Regions from separate parts of the Mesorhizobium sp. M0590 genome, predicted to be linked through region 2. Evidence: predicted binding sites of a transcription regulator. Region 2 holds the regulator's gene; each other region holds the start of a gene.
What was found. Region 2 encodes LexA, which represses DNA repair genes until DNA is damaged. Its sites were predicted from a motif close to TGTTCNNNNTGTGTTCNG; they were not measured.

Region 1 (3,278 bases), on a different contig from region 2:
AGCTTGTCGACCTGCCCGTAAGGCATCTGCAGCACGCGGCCGACGTCGCGCAGCACCGCGCGCGCCTGCAGCGTGCCGAAGGTGATGATCTGGCCAACCTGGTCGCGGCCGTATTTCTGTTGGACGTAGCGGATGACTTCCTCGCGCCGGTCCTGGCAGAAGTCGATGTCGAAGTCGGGCATCGACACGCGGTCGGGATTGAGGAAGCGCTCGAATAGCAGCGAAAAACGCAGTGGGTCGATGTCGGTGATGGTCGTGGCATAGGCGACCAGCGAGCCGGCGCCCGAACCGCGGCCCGGGCCGACCGGAATCCCTTGTGCCTTGGCCCATTTGATGAAGTCGGCAACGATCAGGAAATAGCCCGGATATTTCATCTTCTCGATGACGCCGAGCTCGAAATCCAGCCTTTCGCGATATTGCTCGACGGTATAGCCGGGCGTCGGCCCGTGCGCCGCCAGCCGCGCCTCTAGCCCTTCATGCGCCTGCCTGGCAAGCTCCTGCGCCTCCGCCTTGACCGCAGCATCGGCGTCGGCGACATCGCGGCCGGCAAAGCGCGGCAGAATCGGATTGCGGGTCTTCGGGTAATACGAGCAGCGCAGCGCGATCTCGACGGTGTTGTCGATTGCTTCCGGCAGGTCGGCGAACAGCCTCGCCATATCGGCCTGGCTTCTCAGGAAGTGGTCGGGCGAAAGGCGGCGGCGATTGTCGGCCGCAACCACGGAACCTTCGGCGATGGCGATCAGGGCGTCATGCGCCTCATAGTCTTCACGAGAGAAGAAAAACGCCTCGTTGGTGGCAACCAGCGGCAGATCGTGGCGGTAGGCGAGATCGACCGACGACTGCTCGATGGCGCGGTCGTAGCCGGACACCCGCTCAAGCTCGACATAGAGCCGGTCGCCGAACAGGCTCTTGAGCGCCGAGAGCCGGGTCTCGGCGAGTTCGCGGCGATCCTGTTTCAAGGCAGTGCCGATCGGACCGCGCGGCCCGCCCGTAAGGCAGATCAATCCGTCGGTGTGGCCCTGCAGCATCTCGCTCGTCAGATGCACCGCTTCGCCGGGCGGTGTCTCGAGGTAGACGCGGCTGACCAGCCTGACCAGATTGCCGTAGCCGGCCTCGGTTGCGGCGATCAGGACGACCGGCCGCATCTCCGGTCCTTGCCGCCTGCGGTCGCGCTGGCTGTCGCTCGCCTCGCCGGAAAAGGCGAGGTCGATCTGGCAGCCGATGATCGGCTGGATGCCGTCCTTTACCGCCTTCTGGGCGAATTCCAGCGCGCCGAACAGATTGTTGGTGTCGGTGACGGCGATTGCCGGGCATTCGTCCTGCACCGCATGGCCGACGATCTTGCCGAGCTGCAAGGCACCTTCGAGCAGCGAATAGGCCGAATGCACGCGCAGATGAATGAACCGACGCGCCGCCGCCTCCGCCCGCGACGCCTTTGCATAGGCCTCGCGCAGCAAGGGATCGCGTGGAAGTCTTTCATCCGCCATGGTTTTTTCGCGCCGCCTCACAAGGACTCAGTCGATGAAGATGTATTGTCCGGCACCGGGTAACACGAGTCCAGCGGTAGTGATTGGAGCTTTGGAAGTTTAGAGCAACCGCCGAAGCTGCCAATCTCCCCCCTCGTGGGGGAGATGTCCGGCAGGACAGAGAGGGCGCTGTCCCGCCAACCTCAGGTCGGAAACACAAAACCCGCCACAGCGGGCGGGTCATTGGAGCCAATTAGCACCATAGCCAAATTAGTAGCATAGCCGCCGGCACAAAGCAAGAACAAAATACGCTGTGACGGCAAAAAAGTGCGAATTCCTCACGGCCTCGCCTTGTCCCTCCTCAAGCGAGCATGCTCAACCAATTGCAAAGTCGCGTTCCTTCGCGCCCCCCTCTGTCCTGCCGGACATCTCCCCCTCTAGTGGGGAGATTGGCCATCATCTCGGCTTTCGCCAATTTCCAACGTTGCAGGAGCGAGCGTGGCGCCGAGGCTGCCAATCTCCCCCCTGGAGGGGGAGATGTCCGGCAGGACAGAGGGGGGCGCTGTCCCGCCAACTTCTGACGGGCGTCGAGGGCGGATTTCAGTACTCACGCAAATTCCATGATCACCGCGTCGACGGCAAGGCTGTCGCCGGGCTTGGCGTTGAGCTTCGAGACGATGAGATCGCGCTCGGCGCGCAGCACGTTTTCCATCTTCATCGCCTCGACCACGGCAAGCGTCTCGCCGGCCTTGACCTCCTGCCCCTCGGCAACGGCGATCGATACGACGAGGCCGGGCATCGGGCAAAGCAGCATCTTCGAGGTATCCGGCGCCACTTTTTCCGGCATCAGCCTTTCGAGCTCGGCGGTGCGCGGCAGCATGGCGCGGGCTGTCACCGAGATGCCTTTCCAGGCGATGCGGAACCCGTTCAGCACCGGCCTGACTTGCGCCGCGACCTTGCGGCCGCCGACCGCGCCGCGCCAGATGAGATCGCCCGGCCGCCAGTCGGAGGCCACCGTCAGCGGTTTGCCGCCGTCGATTGTGAGGTCGAGCTCGATCGGAATGGAAATCATGCCTTCGACGACGGCAACCGAAAGATAATCCCGGCCGATCTTCACCACCCAATCGCGTTTCAAGGCGCCCGAATGCGGCGCCAGCCGCCCGCCCAGCCGGTCGAGCCGGTCGCGGCGCAGCAGTTCGACCGCGGTTACGATCGCGGCCAGCACCGCGTTTTCTTCGCTGTTCGGCACAATGGGCGCGAAGCCGTCGGGATATTCCTCGGCGATGAACGCCGTCGATAGCCGCCCTTCCCGCCAGCGCGGATGCTGCATCAGCGCCGCCAGGAACGGTATGTTGTGCTCGATGCCGTCGACGACGAAACTGTCCAGCGCTTCCGACATCGCGTCGATCGCCGCCAGCCGTGTCGGCGCCCAAGTGCACAGCTTGGCGACCATCGGGTCGTAGAACATCGAGATTTCCGAGCCTTCGGTGACGCCGGTATCGTTGCGGATGACGATTTCGCCGAATTTTCCCTCTTCCGGCGGCCGGTATTTCGTCAGCCGGCCGATCGACGGCAGAAAGTTGCGATACGGGTCTTCGGCATAGAGGCGGCTTTCCACCGCCCAGCCGTTCAGCTTGACGTCGCTCTGCTTGATGGCGAGCTTTTCGCCGGCCGCCACGCGGATCATCTGCTCGACCAGGTCGATGCCGGTGACGAGCTCCGTCACCGGATGCTCGACCTGCAGCCGCGTGTTCATTTCCAGGAAATAGAAGTTTTTGTCGCTGTCGACGATGAACTCGACCGTGCCGGCGC
Region 2 (3,278 bases):
GTCATCCTGGTGTCGCCGCACGAGGTGGTCGGTCCGAGTTTCCAGATGTCCTTCGCCGCGACGGCGGCCCTTGTCGGCGCCTATGCAGGCTGGTCCGATTACCGCGCCGGCAGGGCCACCACGCCGCCGCCGCGGCTGTCGCCGCTACGCTTTGCCACTCGAAAGGTCCTGCTGGGCATGTGCGGTCTGGCGATGACCTCGATCATTGCAGGGAGCGCCACGGCGCTTTTCGCCATATGGCATTTCCAGCGCGTGGCGCCGCTCAGCCTGTTCGCCAATCTGGCCATCATGCCCATCGTCTCACTGGTCGTCATGCCCTTCGCCGTTCTCAGCGCGCTGGCGATGCCGTTCGGTGCGGATGGCCCTTTCCTCTATGTCATGGGCAAGGGGCTGACGGCGATGATCGCCCTGTCCGGGTGGATATCGGAGCGCTCGCCGATCGATGCGGTCGGGCTGATTTCGCTGAGATCCGTCCTTCTGGTGACGATCGCCCTCGTCATTGCCAGCATGGCGACGACCTGGTTGCGGCTGGCGGCACTTCCTTTTGCGCTCGCCGGCTTGCTGACGACAACGCAGACACGCATACCCGACGTATTGGTCTCGGAGGACGCACGGCTGGTCGCGCTGCCGATCGGCAGCGGTGAACTCGCGGTCAACCGGGCACGCCCGAATGAGTTCACCATCGACAACTGGAAACGCGCGCTCACATCAGAGGCTATCGTCGCGCCGGAAACACCTGGAAAGAACGACCCGCAATTCGACATTGCCGATCCGGCCGACCTACCGCCGGGCATGCCGTTCATTTGCACGGACGGCCTCTGCCTTGCCAGACATCCATCCGGCGCGATCATCGCGCAAGCCAAGGACCGCGATACTGCGCGGCCAGCCTGCGCCTTTGCCAGCTTGATCGTCATCGACGACGCCACCGCCCATAACCCCTGCTACTACGACCGGCTGGTCCTCGTCGTCACCAAACGGCAACTGGCGCACGCGGGAAGTGCCGCCGTCTACTTCGATCCACAAGCGGCAACGCGCGCCGAAATCCGTTTCGCGGTCGAAAAATCATACCGGCCCTGGCACGTGCAGCGGAAATTTTCACGCGCGGCACGGGGCCTGCCGCCATACCGCAGGGCCGACAACCCCAAAGCCGGTGCCAAGGGCGGAGCTCAGTAGCGGCGGATCAGTCCGACGAGCTTGCCCTGCACCTTGACCCTGTCTGGTCCGAAGATGCGCGTCTCGTAGGCCGGATTGGCGGCTTCCAGGGCGATCGAGGCGCCCTTGCGGCGGAACCGCTTCAGCGTCGCTTCCTCCTCGTCGACCAGTGCCACCACGATCTCACCGGGGCTCGCCGTATCGGCATTGCGGATGATCACCGTGTCGCCGTCGAAAATGCCGGCCTCGATCATCGAATCGCCTTTGACCTCGAGCGCATAATGCTCGCCGCCCATGATCATATCCGGCGGCACCGAAATCGAATGCGTCTGGTGCTGGATGGCGTCGATCGGCACACCGGCGGCGATGCGGCCCATCACCGGGATCGAAACGGCGGCGACGACATCGTCGTCATTGCCGGCTGCAGGGACGCGCGACGATGTCGGCTTGCCCTGCCGAGGGGCGCCTTGCCCAAGACTACCCTGGATGACACTCGGCGAGAACTTGCGTGCCGCATTGAGGCCGGGGGCGATCGAGTCAGGCAGGCGCAGCACCTCCAGCGCACGGGCCCGGTTGGGCAAACGGCGAATGAAGCCGCGCTCCTCCAGCGCCGTAATCAGCCGATGGATTCCCGATTTGGAAGCCAGGTCGAGCGCCTCCTTCATCTCGTCGAAGGAGGGCGGAATACCGCTTTCCTTCAATCTTTCGTGGATGAACATAAGCAGTTCGTGTTGTTTGCGTGTCAGCATAGCGACCCCCAACAGAATCAGAAAAACAAACCCAGAACAAACACTATCTGTTCCAGTTGTGTTCCGCAACTGTTTAAAGTTTAATGAATGCGTTAAGGCTTGGGAAACAAACGACGTCCCCTACCGGCGTACCGCATTTTCACCGCCGCGAGCCTCATCGCCTTGATTCTGCTTTCGTTTGCGCCCTTCTGGCCTCCTAGAAGGCGGCACTGGCATCGGCCGTCGGTCGGCAAAGGGCACGGAAGTGAACCCCTATCGACTGTGCGGTTTGGTCAATGCACCGTGAACGAAACGAACTCAAAACGCCAACCTCGCGGTTAAGTCCCGGTTTCCACCGCCTGGTCAGGCTGCTTCTCGCCGGTGGAGCCTTGCTGCGCATAACCAGGTAATGGAAGAACAGTCGATGCGTGTCCGGCGTTGCGTTGGATCTTGGGGGAGCAGACAAATCATGACAGGAATTCCCGATCTCGCGGCCATAAAGGCGATGGATGCCGCGGATCCGCTGCGCGCAATGCGCGACCGCTTTGTGTTGCCGCAAGGAGTGATCTATCTCGACGGCAATTCGCTAGGAGCTGCTTCACGTGCCGCTTTCGATGAACTGCACAAGGCCGCGACCGAAGAATGGTCGCATGATCTCATCCGCGCATGGAACACGGCCGGCTGGTTCAACATGCCGCTTGAACTTGGCGACCAGCTCGGGCGCCTGATCGGTGCCGCGGCCGGCCAGACAGTGGTCTGCGACACGACATCGGTCAACATCTACAAGCTGCTGCACGCCGCCATGGCAATGCGACCGGAGCGGCAGGTCATCGTCGCCGAGGGCGATAGTTTTCCGACGGACCTCTACATAGCTGAGGGTGTGGTTTCGACGCGAAAAGATACGCTGCTGCGCCTCTCGGGGGTCGACGCGCCGACCGTCGAAGAGCTGATCGACGAACGCACCGCCGTGGTGCTGGTCAACCACGTCAACTACAAGTCGGGCGAACTGCGCGACATGCCGGCGCTGACGCGCAGGGCTCAGGAAGCCGGGGCGATGATCGTCTGGGATCTCTGCCACACCGCCGGCGCGATGCCAGTCGAGCTCGACAAGGCAAACGCCGATTTTGCCGTTGGCTGCACCTACAAATATCTGAATGGCGGCCCGGGCGCGCCTGCCTTCATCTATGCGGCTGAGCGGCATCTTTCCGACATCCAGCAGCCGCTCACCGGCTGGTGGGGCCATGCACGGCCCTTCGCCTTCGAGCCAGGCTATGCGGCCGGCACCGGCATCCGCCGGTTTCTGTGCGGCACGCAGCCGGTCCTGTCGATGCGCACGCTGAAGGGCGCGCTCGACATCTGGAACGATGTCGACATGACGGCGGTGCGCAAGAAGAGCAT
Region 3 (3,278 bases), on a different contig from region 2:
CGAAAATTCGTTCCGCTGGCTGGGCGAACGCTCACAGGACGACGGCGCCACCTGGCGTCTCGAAGTCGAGTTTCTGGCGCGCCGGGCCGTCAGCCCCTGATCCGCACGGTTTCCACTGGCTCCGCTTTGCTCTACCAATCCCGTTATCCGGCTTTGCCGGCGGGGAGGGTCAGCATGCCGAGCTTCGACAGCCTGTTCAACGCCTTCGTCACCATACTGGTGACGATCGATCCGCCCGGCCTGGCGCCGCTCTTCCTCGCCGTGACCCGCGGCATGAACCGCGAGGAGCGCAACCAGGTCTCCGTGCGCGCCTCGGTCATCGCCTTCCTGGTAATGGCGTTGTTCGCAATCGCCGGCGCGTCGATCCTGTCAGTCTTCGGCATCACTCTGCCGGCCTTCCGCGTCGCCGGCGGCTTTCTGCTGTTCTTCATCGCCTTCGAAATGGTGTTCGAGCGCCGGCAGGACCGCAAGGAGAAGATCGGCGACGTCGCCATCACCAGGGACATGATCCACAACATCGCCGCCTTTCCGCTGGCGATCCCGCTTATTGCCGGTCCCGGCGCGATTTCGGCGACCGTCCTGCTCTCAAGCTCGTTTCAGGGTTTGGGGGCGCAGACAGCCCTTGTCGGCATCATCGCCATCTGCTTCGTCATCACCTACCTGGTGTTCGTGCTGTCAGAGCGCATCGACCGTATCCTCGGCCAAACCGGCCGTTCGATCCTGACAAGGCTGCTCGGCGTCATCCTGGCGGCGCTCGCCGTACAGTTCGTCGCCGACGGCATCAAGGCGCTGATGGCGACGTAGGGACAACCCTACTTCGCTGTCGTTTCAATGACTTCGAAGTCGTGGGTAATCTCGGCAGTCTTGGCCATCATTGCCGAGGCCGAGCAGTATTTGTCGATCGAAAGCCCGATCGCCCGCTTCACCTTGTCGTGTGATAGCGCCCGGCCCTTGACGACAAAATGCATGTGAATGCGGGTGAACACCCTGGGATCGGCTTCTGCACGGTCGGCATCGAGTTCGACCACGCAATCTTCGACCGCCTCGCGCCCCTTTTCGAGGATATGGACCACGTCATAGGCCGAGCAGCCGCCAGTGCCGATCAGCACCAGTTCCATTGGGCTCGGCCCCGGCGTCTTGCCCTCCGGCCCGAACGCAGTGCCTAGCACCAGCTTGTGCCCACTGGCGGACTCGCCAACGAAAGTGCGCTCCTCGACCCATTTGACCCTTGCCTTCACCTGATACGTCCTTTCACCGCTCAAACGCACAACGTCCCGAAAATCCAAGACAGATTTTCGGGACGCCATTTCGTGGCCAAGGTGCCGGCGCTTTTCGTCGCAAGGGCAGTCCGCCCCGAGAAATCAGAACGGGATTTCGTCGTCCAGCTCGCGCGACGAACCACCGCCGCCGCCCTTGTTGGCGCCACCGCGATTGAAACTTTCGCCCGGGCCGGACTGGCCGAAATCGGAACCGCGGCTCGCACCACCACCGGCATAGTTGCCGACCTGGCCGCCGCCCTCGCCCCGCGCATCGAGCATCTGCAGCTCGCCGCGGAATTTCTGCAACACGACTTCGGTCGTATAGCGGTCATTGCCGGTCTGGTCCTGCCATTTGCGCGTCTGCAGCTGGCCCTCGACATAGACCTTCATGCCCTTCTTCAGATACTGCTCGGCCACCTTGGCGATCTGGTCGTTGAAGATCACGACATTGTGCCACTCGGTCTTTTCCTTGCGCTCTCCGGATGTCTTGTCGCGCCAGCTTTCCGACGTCGCGATGCGGATGTTGACGACCGGGTCACCCGAATTCAAGCGGCGGATTTCAGGGTCCGCCCCGAGGTTGCCCACCAGAATGACCTTGTTGACGCTACCCGCCATGATACTTCTCCGCGCTCATCCGAAACCGAATTTTTGTCGCCGCACCTTACAGGCTATGGACAATCCCTGCCTGTCGTCGCTGCCTTTTCCCACAAGGTTTTTGTTCTCTTTTCGTTCTATAGGAGAGGCCCTGCACTGTCAATAGTTGTCAGTAAGAAGTAGTGTCTTGGCGTCGAATTTCCACAGACCATGGGATCGAGGCGAACGCATGAAGATGGTTGCGCACGACGATCAGCCGCAAGAAGAATGGCGGACGGGAGTAAAGACCCGCATGCATGTCTCGGCCTGCAACGGCGCAACTCAACTTTGCATATTCGAACAATGGGTCGAACCCGCGGTTGGCGCCCCGACACATTGGCACCCGGTCGAGGAAGTGCTTACCGTCATCGCTGGCAGGGCCGAGATGTGGATCGACGAAGAGCATCTCGTCTTGACTGCCGGACAGTCGCTTGTTGTTGCCGCGCACAGGCAACATGGCTTCCGAAACGTCGGCTCCGAATTGCTTCATATTCATGCTGTGCTCGCGTCACCAGTTTTCGAGGCGACGTTCAACGGATCCCCCGACATGGTGAGACGCTGGCCTCCAGCGAGTTTGTAAAACCTCGCCTGTCTTAAAAAACACCGCCTGTCTTAAAAAACACGGCTTGCCAAACCGATAAGTATTGACTTATGCTTTCGGCATGATCGAAGCAGACATTTTTCGGGCACTAGCGGATCCAACGCGTCGCGCCGTCTATGAGCGGCTCGCCGACGGCGAGATGACGGTGTCGGAACTGCGCACTGGCATACCGGTATCGCAGCCGGCGGTATCGCAACATCTCGCAGTGCTGCGCGGCGCCGGCCTCGTGGTCGAGCGCCGGGCCGGTCGCAATGCCTATTACCGCGTCGATCCGAAGGGGCTTGCGCCACTGCTCGGCTGGATCGAACGCTACCGTGCGTTCTGGCCAGAGCGCATCGAAAGACTCAAGACGGTTTTGAAGGACATGGACCAATGACCAGCCGAGGCACAGAACGCGCCGAAATGGCCGCAGACAAGATCGAGTTCGAGTGCGAGCTGCCCGAACCGCCGGAAAAGGTGTGGCGGGCGCTGACGGTGCCGGACCTGCTCGCGGCCTGGATGATGCCGAACGACATCAAGCCCGAAATCGGCAACCGCTTTGCCTTTAAAGCGCCGAATGCGCCGATCGAGTGCGAAATCCTCGACGCGGATCCCGGACGGCTGCTGCGCTATTCCTGGCGGGAGCGGCCGGCGCCCGGCGATACGCAGGTGCCGCCCGGCAGCCCCCTGGACAGCGCAATGAACGACAGCCCAGTGGACAGCATCGTCACCTTTACGCTCGACCGCACCGTTTCCGGCGGCACGCATCTGCGCATCGTCCATGATGGTTTTGCTCGGGCAGCAGT

Region 1: the regulator LexA is predicted to act here: its motif matches at 1,753-1,770, upstream of dnaE (DNA polymerase III subunit alpha).
Region 3: the regulator LexA is predicted to act here: its motif matches at 1,976-1,993, upstream of NKI52_RS09075 (single-stranded DNA-binding protein).

Annotation. Positions count from the first base shown of each region.
Region 1 is NZ_JAMYQN010000004.1:168,328-171,605, forward strand. Features, by position in the region: gene dnaE (DNA polymerase III subunit alpha) at 1-1,487, opposite strand, end outside; gene NKI52_RS09550 (acetyl-CoA carboxylase biotin carboxylase subunit) at 2,074-3,278, opposite strand, start outside.
Region 2 is NZ_JAMYQN010000010.1:243,905-247,182, reverse strand. Features, by position in the region: gene NKI52_RS18860 (ComEC/Rec2 family competence protein) at 1-1,173, shown strand, start outside; gene lexA (transcriptional repressor LexA) at 1,167-1,901, opposite strand; gene kynU (kynureninase) at 2,350-3,278, shown strand, end outside.
Region 3 is NZ_JAMYQN010000004.1:61,438-64,715, forward strand. Features, by position in the region: gene NKI52_RS09060 (hypothetical protein) at 1-100, shown strand, start outside; gene NKI52_RS09065 (MarC family protein) at 175-804, shown strand; gene NKI52_RS09070 (OsmC family protein) at 813-1,238, opposite strand; gene NKI52_RS09075 (single-stranded DNA-binding protein) at 1,362-1,874, opposite strand; gene NKI52_RS09080 (cupin domain-containing protein) at 2,146-2,472, shown strand; gene NKI52_RS09085 (ArsR/SmtB family transcription factor) at 2,555-2,869, shown strand; gene NKI52_RS09090 (SRPBCC family protein) at 2,866-3,278, shown strand, end outside.